2 linked regions of the Pseudoduganella dura genome follow. The main gene of each other region encodes a partner of the protein of the gene in region 2 in a complex. Links are inferred from orthologs where the notes say so. Each region holds a gene or a part of one and is shown on either strand. Other genes may lie near its edges. The genes, in order: tsaD and tsaB.

Region 1 (7,688 bases), 3.3 Mb from region 2 along the record:
CGCCGGCCAATGCCGCGAACGGCTCCCATTGCCGGGCATCGAAGGTGAGCGGCACCAGCGCGGGACGGGGTTCGACGATGGCCAGGTCGAATTGCCTGGCGATGCGGTAGCCGAAATCGGTCGCGCCGATCTTCGGGATCGACAGGCCGCCGGAGGCGATCACGACCGCCCCGGCTTCGATGAGGCCGGCGCTCGTCTGCACGAGGAAAAGCTCGCCTTCCTTTTCCACGCCTTGCACCGTGGCCGGCATGCGCCAGCGCACATTGGCGGCATCGCACTCGGCGCGCAGCATGTTGATGACCTGCTCGGCCGACTCGTCGCAGAACAGCTGGCCCTTGTGCTTCTCGTGGTACCCGATCCGGTATTTCCTGACGAGCGCGAGGAAATCCTGCGGCGTGTAGCGCGACAGCGCGCTCTTGGCGAAGTGCGGATTCTCCGACAGGAAATTGGCCGGCCCCGCGTTGATGTTGGTGAAATTGCAGCGGCCGCCGCCGGAAATGCGGATCTTCTCGGCCAGCTTTTCGGCATGATCGATCAGCACCACGCGCTTGCCCCGCTGCCCGGCCGCCGCCGCGCACATCATTCCGGCCGCGCCCGCACCGATCACCACCACGTCGAACTGTTCCGCCATTGTCTCTGCCCCGCCAATCAAACCGGGCATTGTACCTGCCTGGGCGGGTAAAGCCTTGCCAGGCTTGCCCGCCGGTGCCGATGCCCGGTTCAGCCGTGGCGGCTGCGCAACTCGCGGGAAACGGCGAGGCAGTGGCCGACCTGCTGGGCGACCGGATCGGGGACAGGCGTATCGCCGCGCAATACCGACGCGATCCAGGCGGCGGTGGCGGGGGCGCTCTTGTCTTCAGGCAGTACCGGCTCGACCTCGGCGAACATCTGCCGCTCGACGAGCACGGTGCGTTCGCCGTCGTGGAACCAGTCGATCTTTTGCGCCTTGGTGGCGTTGGCGACCGTCTCCCCTTCGGTGCCGCGCATCAGGAACGCGTCGCCGCGCGCCTGCGGGGCGGCGGTGGTGAAGTATTCGCCCAGCGTTTCCAGGTATTCGGGGTGCGTGTACGACACCAGCCGCAATGCCGGGCCGGCGAACGGCTGCAGGATCTTGACGATCGTGTGCGTGGAATTGCGCACGCCCAGCACGCGCCGCAGCGACAGCTGGTGGGCCAGCTTCGGCGCCAGCGTGTCGATCGTGATGAAGCTGGCGTGGCCGTCGGCCAGCGCACGCTCGGCATCGGCGGCCGTGGCCGCGGCGGCGATGCCCAGTTCGGCCAGCACTTCGGCGGTGGCGATGCGGCCCAGGTCGTGCGCCACGCCGTGCACCAGCACCGGCACGCCTTCGCGCGCCAGCAGCAGCGCCAGCAGCGCCGTCAGGTTGGCCATCTTGCGGGCGCCGTTGTAGGTGGGAATCAGCACCGGGGCATACGGTCCGGCGGGCGCCCGCAGCGGCGCGAACGACGCTTCGGCGGCATCGAGGAAGCCTGCCAGCTCGTCGACGGACTCGCCCTTGATGCGCATCGCCAGCAGGATGCCGCCCAGCTCCAGGTCGGAAACGCGGCCGTTCAGCATGGCCTCATACAGCGTGTACGCGTCCGCGCGGCTCATGCTGCGCGCGCCCTTGACGCCGCGGCCGATTTCCTTGATGAAAGGAGCGGCAACGAAGGGAGCCAATGCGGGGGCCAATACGGGGGCCGATGCGGGTAGGGATGTGTTTTCGATACTCATGGAAACAGCTTACCGCATTTCGGCTACACTGATCGACTCCCTAAAAGAATACCGTAAGCAAACAGAGCCTTAACAAAGCATAGCCAGAGACCTGAAGCCATGACTGCCCTCGACTTAGAAAACATCAACGTTACCTCGTTCGCGTCCATGCCCACGCCGGCCGAACTGCACGCCAGGCTGCCGATGACGGACACGGCGTTCGCCACCGTCACCAAGGGCCGCGAAGACCTGCGCAACATCCTCGACCGCAAGGACAAGCGCCTGTTCGTCGTGGTCGGCCCCTGCTCGATCCACGATCCGGTGGCCGGCCTGGACTATGCCCGCCGCCTGAAAGCGCTGCAGGAAGAAGTAAAGGACACGATGCTGCTGGTGATGCGCGTGTATTTCGAGAAGCCGCGCACGACCACCGGCTGGAAGGGCTACATCAACGATCCGTTCATGGACGATTCGTTCCGCGTGGATATCGGCATGGAAAAGGCGCGCCAGTTCCTGCTGGACGTGTGCGAGCTGGGCCTGCCAACGGCCACCGAGGCGCTCGATCCGATCTCGCCGCAATACCTGGGCGACCTGATCGCCTGGACCGCGATCGGCGCGCGCACCACCGAATCGCAGACGCACCGCGAAATGTCGTCCGGCCTGTCGACCCCGGTGGGCTTCAAGAACGGCACCGACGGCGACATCAGCATCGCGATCAACGCGATCCTCTCGGCCGCCAACCCGCACGCGTTCCTGGGCATCAATGGGGAAGGCAACGTGGCGGTCGTGCGCACGCGCGGCAATGCCTATGGCCACGTGGTGCTGCGCGGCGGCGATGGCCGCCCGAACTACGATTCCGTATCGGTGACGATCGCCGAGCAATCGCTGGCGAAGGCGAAGCTGCCGGCCAATATCGTGGTCGACTGCTCGCATGCGAACAGCTACAAGAAGCCGGAACTGCAGCCACTGGTGATGACGGACGTGATCAACCAGCTGGTGCACGGCAACCGGTCGCTGGTGGGCGTGATGATCGAGTCCAACATCGTGGCCGGCAACCAGAAGATCCCGGCCGACCTGGCCGAGCTGAAATACGGCTGTTCGGTGACGGATGCCTGCATCGACTGGGAAACCACGGCGCAGATGCTGAAATCGGCGGACGCGGAACTGCGCCGCCGGCCGTAACGATCTATATATAGGTGCCGACCAGCGGTGCCACGCCGTAGGTGCCGGCCAGCGCCGCCTCCGCGCGGCTGGCCGGCGCGTTCAGCTCCAGCAGGTCCAGGTAGATCTTGCCGTCCTCCACCTTCACGGTATAGCGTCGCGTGCAACCCTGTTCGGGCGCCACGGCGCAGCCCGTTTCCAGGGCGATATTCCACTGATGCTGCGGGCATTCCACATGCTCGCCGAGCACCATCCCCTGCGACAGCAGCGCACCCTTGTGCGGGCAGCTGTCGAGCAGCGCATAGATGCGGTCGTCGACCGTGCGGAACACGGCCACCCCGGGCAGCTCCTGCCACGCCAGGCCGCGCGGCACGTGGTGCGCGCCGCCGGGCGGAATATCCTTGACCTTGCAAACCAGTTTCCAGTGTTCGGGCATTGCCTCTCCTTCCACGGCGTGCTGCCGCAACACAAGAGGCATAGCAAGAGCGGTGCCATGGCGAAGACGGCAAACTTCGCTCCCTGCCCCCATCGGCGCACCGCCACGGTGCGCCAGCGCCCTGCGCTGTGGCAGCAACCTGGCCAATGCTCAGCCCGTGTCATGTGGTCAGACCCCATGACACGGGCTGGGCATTGGAACCATGCAGCGTCCGGCATGGCGCTGAAACGGCCGCCGCTTTCCATTACAATGGCGGATTGCCCTTTATTTTCAGCTATTTACCATGATCGTTCTCGGCGTTGAATCTTCCTGTGACGAAACCGGCCTGGCCCTGTACGACACCGGCCGTGGCCTGCTGTCGCACGCGCTGCATTCGCAGGTGGCGATGCACGAGGAGTATGGCGGCGTGGTGCCGGAGCTGGCGTCGCGCGACCATATCCGCCGCGCCATCCCGCTGCTGCAGCAAACGCTGAAGGGGGCAGGCATGGCGGCCGCCGGGATCGACGCCATCGCGTACACGCAGGGCCCCGGCCTGGCGGGCGCGTTGCTGGTCGGTTCGTCGATCGCATGCAGCCTCGGCCTGGCGCTGGACAAGCCGGTGCTCGGCATCCACCACCTGGAAGGCCACCTGCTGTCGCCGCTGCTGGCGTCCGATCCGCCCGAATTCCCATTCGTGGCGCTGCTGGTTTCCGGCGGCCACACGCAGCTGATGCGGGTCGATGGCGTGGGCCAGTACGAACTGCTGGGCGAAACGCTGGACGATGCCGCCGGCGAGGCGTTCGACAAATCGGCCAAGCTGCTGGGCCTGGGCTACCCGGGCGGGCCGGCCATTTCGCGCCTGGCCGAATTCGGCGATCCGGCAGCCTATAAACTGCCGCGGCCGATGCTGCATTCGAAAGACTTGAACTTCAGCTTTTCCGGCCTGAAGACGGCCGTGCTGACCGTGGTGAAGAACCGGGGGGCGGCCAATGTATGCGAGCAGAGCAAGGCCGACATCGCACGCGGCTTCGTCGATGCGATCGTGGACGTGCTGGTGGCGAAATGCGTTGCGGCCCTGAAGCAGACGGGCCTGAAACGCCTCGTCATCGCCGGTGGCGTGGGCGCGAACAGCCAGCTGCGCGCCGCGCTGGACGCGGCGGCAGCCAAGAAGCGTTTCCGCGTGTATTACCCCGAGCTGGAGTTTTGCACCGATAACGGCGCGATGATCGCCTTTGCGGGCGCGATGCGGCTGTCGATCAATCCGGCCGCGGCGCGCCGCGAATATGGATTCAATGTGCGGCCGCGCTGGCCGCTGGACGAACTCAGGACCGTCTGAAGCCGAATCGGACAGTTGCCAGGTCAGGCACCCAGCAGCACCGCCGCCAGGCCCACCAGCGCCAGCAGGCCGCCGGCCGCCACGGCGCCCGTTTTCACGTGTTTCTTGCGCATGTCCTCGACGCGCACGCTGCGCGGCGGCTTGACCGGGTCGCGCGTCATTGGCTTGGTGGAGGTGGTAGCCGATTCGTTCATGATTGTCTCCTGGCGAAAATTGTCTATACGAGACAATGTATCAGCAATTGGCGTGCCATGGCCACGATTTTGAAACTGTCGTGGTTCTTGTGACAATTTCCCCAGGCGTGCCCTGCAACGCAGCAGTCAGCGGACCGGGCCGGGCATGCGCCAGCCCTGCCGCGCACGGGCCATCGCGGTGCGCCTGCACCAGTTCGTCCGCTTTCCAGGTGCGGCCGGGCCGCAGGAATGACTAGCTCGTCTCCTGCGGCAGCGCCTCGCCGCAGCTCTTGCAGAAGCGCGCGGCGGCCTCGTGGCCGGGCGCCAGGCAGCGCGTGCAGATGCGCGCGCTCATCGCGCGCATGCCTCGCTGGTGCGAGATCTCGGAGCTGATGATGCCGGTCGGCACCGCCAGGATGCCCCAGCCCAGCAGCATCATGCATGAAGCGATGGTCCGGCCGATGTCGGTCTTCGGCACCAGGTCGCCGAAGCCCACCGTGGTCATCGTCGAAATGGCCCAGTAGACGGCCGTGGGGATGCTGGTGAAGCCGTGCTGCGGCCCTTCGACCACGTACATCACCGTTCCCATCAGGAACACGACCAGGCATACCACCGACAGGAACACGAGGATCTTGCGCCGGCTGGCCATCAGTGCGCTGCCCAGCATGCTGTATTCCTGGATGTACAGCGTGAGCTTCAGGATCCGGAAGATGCGCAGCAGGCGCAGGATCCGCACATCGAGCAGCACGTGCGAGCCGGGAATGAACAGCGAGACGTAGCTGGGCACCACCGACATCAGGTCGATGATGCCGAAGAAGCTGCGCGCATAGCGGTCCGGCCGCTTCACGCACAGCAGCCGAGCGATGTATTCGATCGTAAACAGCAGCGTGAACACCCACTCGGATGCCACCAGCCACGGGCCATAGGCGCGCGCGACCGGCGCGATCGAAGTCAGCACCACGGTGGCGACGGACAGCAGGATCGCGCCGATCAGCACCAGGTCGAAGATCTGCCCCTTGCGCGTGTGCGATTCGAAGATGACTTCGTACAGCTCCTCGCGCCAGCCGCCGGCGGGCTTGCCGTACAGCTGTTGCGGATCGGCCGAGCGCTCGGGTGGCGCCGGTTCCTTGGCCGGACGGTCGGTGACGGGACGGTCGCTCATGGGGCGGTCAGTGTAGCGCGGCGCCCAGCAGGTCGGCGCGCGGATAGCCCCAGCGCGGCACATTGCCGCACGGCTCGCGGCCGGCCGCGGCCAGGTCCATCGACGTGAAATTGCCGCGCGGGGTGGACGAGAAGCGCAGGTCGCTGGCCACGTCGGCATCGACAGCCGGCATGCGGGCAAAGCGCAGCCACGCGTTGACGTGGCAATCGTTCTTCGCCAGTGTTTGCAGCGTGGCAAGGCTGCCCTGCCATGCGGAAGCCAGGCTCACGCCGGCCGATCCGGTAGCGCTTGCGCCGGGCTCGGCCAGCGACGCCGGGCAATGGGCCAGCAGATCCGGTGCCAGGTTCAGCATGCCCCGGCGGATGCGGTAGCTGCCCTGCGCCGCGTTTTCCTCGATGGCGACGAACGACCAGCACAGCGGCTGCGCGGGGAAGGCCGTCATCGCCACGTCCAGCACGCGGGACGCCGGGTCGATCGCCTGCAGCGCCCCTTCCACCCTTGCCCGCCCCGCCGACGACGCGCCGCCCTGCACGGCAATGAACGCCACCGACACCAGGGCGGACAATGCCAGCGCACGCCGGCTTTGCGTGCGGGTGATGCGCAGTGCCGCGATGGCGCCGCCGATCGCGAGCAGGCCGGCGAGCGACATCGGACCCAGGTAGCCGCGCCACGTGACCACCGCCAGGAACAGCGCCAGCGCGGCCAGCGCCAGCAGGCGCAGCGGCCGGCGCGGGATCGCCAGCGCCAGCGGCACGCCGAACGCGATCCAGAACACGGGTTCGACGATGAATACCAGGTCGCCGTAGAACCAGCGCGGGTCGAACGGGTACAGCGGGTGGATGCCGTACGAATTCAGGAAATCCATCGACATGTGCAGCAGGAAGCCCAGCACGATGGCCAGGCCCAGTCCGAGCCGGGCGGTGCCGCTGTCTCTCAGCAGGCGCCGTGCATTCGGCCACAGCAGCCACAGCGCCGCCAGCAGCAGCAAGGCCTGCGGCAGCGCGTACAGCAGCGTGTGCGTGTGGCCCCGGTGATGCAGCAGGTAGCCCAGCGGCGCGGGCAGCAGGTGCGTGAGGAACAGGTCCAGGTCGGGGAAATTGCTGGCGGCGGCGCAGGCGGTCAGCAGCAGCCGGTGGCGCGTGCGCTGCCGTGCCTCGTCGCGCTCGGCCGGCAGCGAGCGCTGCACCAGTTCGCCGATGCCCAGGCCGACGAAGGTATGGGTGACATTATCCACTCAGCGGCTGACCTCGACGCCGTGCCAGAACGCGATGCGGCCCTCGATGGCCTTGGCCGCCTCCTTGGCCGCCGGGTAATACCATGCCGCGTTGCGGTTCAGTTGCCCGTCGACCTCGACATCGTAATAGCTGGCCACGCCTTTCCACGGGCACAGCGTCGTGTGGCTGCTGTCCTTCAGGTATTCGCGCCTGACGCGCTCGAGCGGGAAATACACGTTCTGCTCGACGATTTCCACCTCGTTGTCGGCGGCCTCGGCGATGATCGCGCCGTTCCAGATGGCTTTCGGCATGGCTGTTCTCCTGATGTCTGTGGTCCGATGATACGGTGCGATATTAGCGCTGCAACGGGTGCCCCCGCTTCCCCACTGCGGACGGGATGCGTCCAGGGCAGCGGGTTACATGGTGCCGCGGCAGTGTAGCGCAAAAGGCAACATGCGGTAATACCGGAACCGGAAAGGCTACTTTCCTTCCATGATCTGCCGCAGCGCGCCCTCGAACA
Region 2 (7,705 bases):
CACGATTCGCTGGCGCTGATCGGCGAACACAAACACTAAGAGCCGCAACACAAGCCGCATCTGGCGTCAGACACTTTTTCCGCATGACTCTCCCGGAAAAGGTGTCCGACACCGGTTTTCCTGCGACGCCACCCCGTTCTTCAAACAGACAATCCGCGTCCCGCCACCCGCCGCAGCGCCGCCTGCGCGGGCCACTCGTCGCGCACGATGAACGCCCGCGCCTCTTCCAGCAGCCAGCCGTCTTCCTCCCGTATCGTCGCCACCATCACGGGTGACGGGTCGACGTCGAACTTTTTCGCCAGCAGGGCAGCCAGCTCGCCACGCGGGAGCGGCGCAGGCACGGCCGCCAGCGCGTCGCCGGCACGCACCTTCAACGGCGCCAGCCAGTGCAGGCGCGGCATCACCACGAAACGCGCTCCGGCACCCGCCCTCTCGCCCGCATGGGCAAACCCCGACAGCGTATGCCAGCGCCCGCGGCAGTGGCCGGGCGTGATGCCGGGCACCACGGGCTCGCTTTCGGGCGGATGGAACAGCCAGCCCTTGACCAGCGCCTGGGCCGTGGTGACCGGCCGCGGCAACACTTCCTGCGCGGCGGGATGCCATGCCAGTTCGAGTTGCTGTTCGAAGATCTTGCGCATCTTGCGCCCGAGGGTATCGGCCAGGTTCGGGCCGACCAGCAGGTCGAAGTCGTTCGTGTCGACACCGCTGTCGAGCAGGTAGAACTTGGTGGCGAATTCGATGTGGCGCAGGCCGCCGTCCGGCTCGTCGAGCAGGAAGTCGAATTCGCCCACCGTTTCCTTGCCGACCTTGTGCGTGGTGCGCACCTGCAGGCCGTGCGCCGCCAGCACGCCGCGCTGCGCGAAATGGAAGGCCATCAGCTTTTCGGCATACAGGCCCAGGCGCGAATAGACGCGGCCGCCCAGCGCGGCATCGAGCGGCGCCGGGTCGGCCTCGAGCGCCGCCAGCCACGCCTCGACCTCCGGCGCGACCGCGCCGAGCGAGGCGATGCGGCCATGCCAGCACGGCGCATGCGCGTCGAGCAGGTCGGGCGCGTCGAGCAGCCAGGCCAGCGCCCGCACGTGCGGGCGCGTCAGGTGCCGCCAGCGGCGCTCGAAGCGCGCCTGGTAGTGCAATGTATCGGTGCAGTCAGCGGCCATGGGCGGAACGCGCCAGGCAGAGGTCGGCCCAGGCCCTGGCCTTGTCTTCCGGCTTCTTCAGCAGGTCGGCCGGGTGGAACGTGGCGACGACCGGCAATTCTCCATACTTGAGCACCTTGCCGCGCGCCGCCACGCCGAGCAGGCCCTTGGCGGTCACGCCGCCCAGCGTCAGCGCCAGGCCGGCGCCGGTCAGCGCCAGCTCGCGCTGCAGGTATGGACGGCATGCCGCCAGTTCGTCCGCGCCCGGCAGGCGTTCGCCGCCATCGTCCGCCACGGGGCGGCACTTGACGAGCGTGGTGACATAGGCGCCCTTCTGTGCCGACAGGTCGACCGCGCGCAGCATGTTGTGCAGCAGCTGGCCCGGCGGGCCGGCAAGCGGCTCGCCGGCTTCCTCGTCGGCCAGGGTGGGCGCGGTGCCCAGCACGAGCCAGCGCGCACGCTTGTCGCCGTGGCCCGGCACCGCCGCGCGGCGCGTTTCGCACAGCCTGCAGCGCGTGCAGCGACGCACCGCGGCCTGCAGTTCGGGCAGTTCCATCGCCGCGATCTCCTCGTCGGTGATCGCGGTTTGCACGGGCGCGCGCTGCACCGGCGCGGCGGCCGGCACGGTGTCGAACCACGACGTGTCTTCATCGCCCGGCGGCGCCTCGGCCTTCGCGCGCGGCGGTGCCGGCTGCTTCAGCGTGGGCGCCTTCGGCGGCGGTGCCGGGGCATTGTCGAACCAGGCGTTGTCGTCGTCCGATGCGGCCGGCGCCGACGCCGCTGCCGGCGCAGGTGCAGGTGCAGCAGGCGCGCGGGCCGGAATCGACGCTGGTGCCGGCGCCGGCGCGGCAACGACAGCGGGCGCAGCGACGGCGGCCCGCGGTTCGACGGCCGCCGGGACTACGGCGGCAGCCGCCGGCTCCTCGTCGGCAAGCCCGGCATCGTGACCCGGCGCGGCATGCGCGCGGCTGCGCAGCAGCCACCGTGGACCGACACCCATCTCCTGCAGGAATGCGTTGCTGCGTTGCGTGATGCTCATAACGCGATCCGCATCACGATGGCGTCCTCGCGCGTGCCGTTCGCGGCCGGGTAATAGCCCTTGCGGCGGCCGATCTCCGTGAAGCCGTAGCGACGGTAGATCTCGAGCGCGCGCACGTTCGACGGCCGCACTTCCAGCAGCATCGATTCCATGCCGAGGCCGCGCGCGCACGCCGCGGACTGGTTCAGCAGGAAGCGCCCCAGCCCCTTGCGCTGCCACCGCGATGCCACGGCCACGTTCAACAGGTGCGCCTCGTCGACCACGCCCATCACGAGGAAGTAGCCGAGCAGCTCGCGCGACGCATCGCGCAGGACCCAGGCGTGATAGCCGTGCTTGAGCGAGTCGGCGAAATTGGTGCGCGTCCACGGATGCGGGTAGACGCTGTATTCGACTGCCACCACTTCGTCGAGGTCGGCCTGTTGCATCGGTTCGTACACCAGGCGCGCGAGATCCCAGGTCGGGCGCTGCGTCATGACGCCACCCCGGACGCCACCCCGGACGCCACCCCGGACACCACCCCGGATGTCAGCCCGGATGCCACCCCCGGTGCGGGCTCGGCTGCAACCGCGGCCGCCTTGGCATCGTTGATCACGGCGCGCTCGGCCTTCGTGTAGGCAACCTTGTTGCGCAGGTACAGCGGCTGCGCGTCCGCGGCCGGCACACCCTGCCCGGCCGCGAACCCGGCTGCGCCCAGCCGCGCGACCTGCGCCGCGTGCGGCAGCACCGTGGTGTCGGCGGCGGTGGCGAACGACCGGCCGGCGAACGCTTCCGGGTAGGCCGTGAAACCGTTGCCGCAGGCCTGTGGCATGCCCTGCGCTTCCGTCCATCCCGGCGCCACATCCGCCGGCGCCGTGAGCATGGGCGGCACGACGGCAACGGGCGTTTCGCCATCGAAACGGTACTGTGCCCAGTACACCTCGTTCATCCGCGCATCGAGCACGGCCAGCACTTCCGTGGCGCCATGCCGTTCGTGGCAGGCCAGCGCCATCGCATCGAGCGTCACAACCGGCACGAGCGGCAGGCCGGCGCCGAAGCCCAGGCCCTGGGCGATGCCGCAGGCGGTGCGCACGCCGGTAAACGAACCGGGGCCGGCGCCATAGGCGATCGCGTCGCAGGCCGCCAGCGCGATGCCCGCTTCGGCCAGCAATTCCTGCACCATCGGCAGCAGCGAGGCCGAGTGCGTGCGCACGCCGTCGGCACTGCGAAAGGTCAGGCGGCCGTCGTGCAGCAGCGCGCAGGAAGCCAGTTCGGAAGATGTTTCAAGGGCGAGAATGGTAGGCATCAAGATCGGCAAGGCAAAGGCACAAGCCGTATTTTACCTCGTGCGGGCGCGGCGGCCCGCTGCCCCGGGCCGATAAAGCCGGCGGACATTCTTCCTGGCCGATCGCGCGGCAATGTCATGGAACCTTGCGCGCCACCCACTTGCGGTGTTCGATCAGGCCCAGCATGCCGCGGCAGTGATCGGCATGGTTCATCATCAGCAGTTCGAAGCTGTCGCCGGTCCACAGCCATTTGGTGGAGTGAAGGCAACCGGCAAAGCCTCGCCCGATATTGGACTCCAGCACCTGGCCGTCGAAATCGGCGTTGATGAGGGCATCCGCCGGCAGGCCATTGGTTGGCGGCTGGAGCTCGCGCGGCCGATAAGGCGGCTGCCCGTTGGCCAGCCAGATTTCGTGAAAACTGTCCATCGGGCCGCGGCCCAGTTCAAGCAGGTACAACAGCCGGCCATCGGCAAGCCGGTAGAGGCCATGGAAGCCGGTGTCCTCTTCGCCGGGGTGGATTTCTGCAAGCAAGGCCGCTTTGATCTTGCGATCGTGGATTGACTGCGCACGCGGCGCCGCACGCAGGACCGGCATGGCCGGCGCCGGCGGAACGGAAGTTTCGGGCCGGCTGCCGCGCCGCACCAGCGCGCCCGGGGTGCCGATCCGGCCCTGCAGCGCATCCATGCGCAACAGCGCCGCCTTCATGCCGGCGAGGGGCAGGGTCCATCGCTGGCGGCCGTCGCTGGCCTGGCCAGCCTTGCCGTCGATCATCCGGTCCAGCAGCTCGTGCGCCGCCTCGTGCGGTATCGGCCCGTTGGCCTGGATCGGGACTGGCCGATAACCGTCTACCGTCATCGTGATGGCAGCGGGCTTTTCCGGCCCGTCTTCGGCCAGGATGAATTTGGCACTGACTGCCGTGGCGGGCCCCGCATCGCGCATCACCTGAAAGGCGATCCACTGCGCAGTTTCACTATCCTGCCCGTAGCCGACCGCCTCGCAGTGGTTGATGTTATCGCACTGCACGATCCAGTCTTCGTATTCCTGCGCGGCACAGAAGAGCGGCGCCAGGAGCGCTACGGCAAGGGAGGCGTTGCGAAGCAGTGCGGGTATCGTCATCGGGCAAACTCGTTGGGTCGATCGGTCATTCGTGGCCTGAACCATAAAACCGGCACTCTACAGGATGACTGGCATGGAAAAACTCGCGAAATGTCACCCTTCGCAAGGTGCCTGGACAGGCAGGACTTTCCGGATTGCTTGCCGGCCAACCCCGCCGTGTCCACCGCCTCGCCACGCTGTACAATGCGGCCATGCACAGCACAACCCTACACGCCGACAACCGCGCCGAAGTGGCCGCCGCGCTGGCGCAGGATCACCTGGTGGTGGCCTGCCTGTGCGCCGCCTGGTGCGGCACCTGCGCCAGCTACCGCACCGCGTTCGAGGAACTGGCCGCGCGCCACCCGCGAAAATACTTCCTGTGGGTCGATATCGAGGACCACGCCGACGTGGTGGGCGATCTCGACGTGGAAAACTTTCCCACGCTGCTGATCCAGCGGCACGAAACCGTGGCCTTCTTCGGCACGATGCTGCCCGACCCGAACGTGGCCAGCCGGCTGATCGACACCATTGCCGCGACCGGCGACGAGGAACTCGACCGCCAGGCCGGCAGCACCGCCGAGCGCCGGCAGTGGCAGCGGGAATGCAACCTGCGGCAGCTGATGGGCACGAGCTGAGCCGTGTAACCTGGCGGCAGCGGCTGAAAGCAGCGGCTGAAAACCGGCAGCCGGGCGGACGCGCCGTCAGGCGCCGCCGTCCACCTTCCTGACAACCGTGCCGGCCGCCGTCACTTCCCGCCCGTCGGCGGTGCGCAGCGCCAGTTCGCCCACTTCCTCTCCCGTTGCCCGGTGCACCAGCACGGAATGCGCTTCGCCGCGCGCGAACAGGTACCGCTCGCCCCACTGCCGCAACGCCACGATGACGGGGAACAGCGCCTCGCCCTTCGGCGTCAGCACATATTCCTGGTAAGCCGAACCGTCCGATGCCGGCCGGCTCGCCAGCACGCCTTCTTCCACCAGCAGCCGCAGCCGGTCCGCCAGGATGTTGCGCGCCACGCCGAGGCTGCGCTGGAAATCGCCGAACCGGCGCACGCCGTCGAACGCGTCACGCACGATCAGCAGCGCCCAGCGTTCTCCGACGAGGTCCACGCCGCGCGCCACCGGACACGGCTCCTCCTGGTGTTTCCTTTTACCCGCCATGCATTCCTCCCATCGATCTCTCCCATGTATTCGTCCCCTGAATCTCTCCCGTTGCAAGTGGTTGCATTTTAAAACTACTACGGTTACGCTTCAACTAGTTTTGTTTTGAAACTACTTTGGAGACTCCATGACATCCATCACGTCCTTCCCTGCGACCCGTCTTGCCCTCTTGGCCACCTCGGCCGCCATCTGCGTGGCCAACGTGTACTATGCGCAGCCGCTGCTCGACCTGATCGCGGCCGACCTGGGGCTGGGCCGCGCGGCGGCCGGCGGCATCGTGACGGCGACGCAACTGGGCAGCGCGCTCGCGCTGCTGTTCGTGGTGCCGCTGGGCGACCGGTTCGACCGGAAACGGCTGATGCTGGCGCAACTCGCCGCGCTGGCTCTCGCGCTGGCCGGCATCTGCGCGGCGCAGCGGATCGGGTCGCTGCTGGGGGCGATGCTGCTGGCCGGCCTGCTGGGCACGGCGATGACGCAGGGCCTGATCGCCAGCGTGGCCGCCGCGGCGCGGGCGCACGAACGGGGCCGCGTGGTCGGCGCGGTGCAGGGCGGCGTGGTGCTCGGGCTGCTGGCGGCGCGCGTGGTGGCGGGCGGTATCGCCGACCTGGCCGGGTGGCGCGCGGTCTATGCGCTGTCCGCCGTGCTGACGGTGTTGCTGGCCGCCCTGCTGTGGCGCGCGCTGCCGGCCGTGCCCGCGCCGGCCCGCCCCCTGCCGTACCGGCAACTGATCGGCTCGATGGTGACGCTGCTGCGCACCGACCGCGTGCTGCGCACCCGGGGCACGATCGCGCTGCTGATGTTCGCGGTGTTCAATATCTTCTGGAGCGCGCTCGTGCTGGAACTGGCCGGCCCGCCCCACGCCCTGCCGCACACGGCGATCGGCGCCTTCGGGCTGGTGGGCATGATCGGCGCGCTGGGCGCGCTGCGCGCCGGCCGCCTGGCGGACCGCGGGCATGGCGAACGCACGACCGGCGCGGCGCTGCTGCTGCTGTGCGCGGCGTGGCTGCCGCTGGCGTTCACGCCCGCCTCGCTGCTGGCGCTGGCGGCCGGCATCATCGCACTCGACCTTGCCGTGCAGGCGCTCCACGTGACCAACCAGAGCCTGATCCTGCACGGCGCCGCCGGCGCGCACAGCCGGCTGATCGGCTGCTACATGCTGTTCTACGCCGTGGGCAGCGGCGCCGGCGCGCTGGCCGCCACGGCCGCGCATGCGGCCGGCGGCTGGCGCCTGGTGTGCCTGCTCGGCGCCGGCGTCAGCGCGGCGGCGCTGCTGTTCTGGCGTGCCACCGTGCGCCTGCCCGCCGCCGCGCCTTCGGCCGATGGGTGCCGGGGAGTATAATCGCCGGGCCTGGCAACCACGCTTGGGCCGCATCGATATGAACAAAGCACTCACCACCGCGCATACAGCAAGCAGCGCCACGGCATCCGCGCCGCGGCCCGAGGAACTGATCAGGGCCACCGGCGCCCGTGTCACGCAGCCGCGCATCCGCGTGCTCGGCTTCCTGCTTGGCCACGACGAACCGCTGACCCACCACGATATCCTCGGGCGCCTGCCGGGCGCCGGGTTCGACGCCGTCACGCTGTACCGCGTGCTGGAATGGCTGACGGAACAGGGCCTGGCGCACCGCATCGCCGGCGGCGACGGGGTGTGGCGCTTTTCCGCCAACCCCGGCAGGGACAGCCACGAGCATGCGCACTTCCAGTGCACCAGCTGCGAAGCCGTGACGTGCGTGACGGATGTGCCGGTGCCCCGCAAGCTGAAGCTGCCCGAAGGCTTCACCGGCGATGAAATCGATCTGCTGATCCGGGGCCGCTGCGCGCGCTGCGCGGCCGGGTAGGCGCCGCGCGCCGGCCTGTGCGGGGCGCCGCCCGGCCTTCACCGGCCAGCGGCTGCCGTCAGGCCAGCCGCAGAGGCAGGCTGCGCAGCCGCTGGCCCGTCAACCTGAATACCGCGTTGGCCACCGCCGGCGCCACCGGCGGCACGCCCGGTTCGCCCACGCCTTCCGGCGGCTCGCC

The links.
Region 1: the proteins of tsaB (region 2) and tsaD are in contact, whole or in part, in a solved structure (PDB 4WQ4), measured with the Escherichia coli proteins. The link is inferred for Pseudoduganella dura from one-to-one orthologs.

What each region holds. Positions count from the first base shown.
Region 1 is NZ_WNWM01000002.1:4,148,183-4,155,870, reverse strand. What follows is about bases 2,848-5,603. They hold tsaD (tRNA (adenosine(37)-N6)-threonylcarbamoyltransferase complex transferase subunit TsaD), read left to right. Parts: upstream 2,848-3,587; coding sequence 3,588-4,619; downstream 4,620-5,603. Other genes in these bases: GJV26_RS18215 (ion transporter), read right to left, coding at 5,046-5,603; GJV26_RS18220 (hypothetical protein), read right to left, coding at 4,643-4,813; nirD (nitrite reductase small subunit NirD), read right to left, coding at 2,894-3,304; GJV26_RS18235 (3-deoxy-7-phosphoheptulonate synthase), read left to right, coding at 2,848-2,889. In the rest of the region: GJV26_RS18245 (BaiN/RdsA family NAD(P)/FAD-dependent oxidoreductase), read right to left, coding at 1-631; DNA-binding protein YbiB, read right to left, coding at 721-1,731; more of GJV26_RS18235, read left to right, coding at 1,831-2,847; more of GJV26_RS18215, read right to left, coding at 5,604-5,954; GJV26_RS18210 (metal-dependent hydrolase), read right to left, coding at 5,962-7,188; GJV26_RS18205 (DUF427 domain-containing protein), read right to left, coding at 7,189-7,479; GJV26_RS18200 (DsbA family oxidoreductase), read right to left, coding at 7,648-7,688.
Region 2 is NZ_WNWM01000002.1:803,327-811,031, forward strand. Bases 1,552-4,324 are described here. They hold tsaB (tRNA (adenosine(37)-N6)-threonylcarbamoyltransferase complex dimerization subunit type 1 TsaB), read right to left. Parts: upstream 3,458-4,324; coding sequence 2,645-3,457; downstream 1,552-2,644. Other genes in these bases: GJV26_RS03715 (uracil-DNA glycosylase), read right to left, coding at 1,552-2,175; rimI (ribosomal protein S18-alanine N-acetyltransferase), read right to left, coding at 2,172-2,648; GJV26_RS03730 (DUF1176 domain-containing protein), read right to left, coding at 3,573-4,324. Outside these bases: lysophospholipid transporter LplT, read left to right, coding at 1-39; GJV26_RS03710 (DUF1853 family protein), read right to left, coding at 141-1,157; more of GJV26_RS03715, read right to left, coding at 1,147-1,551; more of GJV26_RS03730, read right to left, coding at 4,325-4,553; GJV26_RS03735 (thioredoxin family protein), read left to right, coding at 4,745-5,167; GJV26_RS03740 (winged helix-turn-helix transcriptional regulator), read right to left, coding at 5,234-5,689; GJV26_RS03745 (MFS transporter), read left to right, coding at 5,817-7,028; GJV26_RS03750 (Fur family transcriptional regulator), read left to right, coding at 7,066-7,527; GJV26_RS03755 (xanthine dehydrogenase family protein molybdopterin-binding subunit), read right to left, coding at 7,586-7,705. UniProt on the Escherichia coli protein: Required for the formation of a threonylcarbamoyl group on adenosine at position 37 (t(6)A37) in tRNAs that read codons beginning with adenine.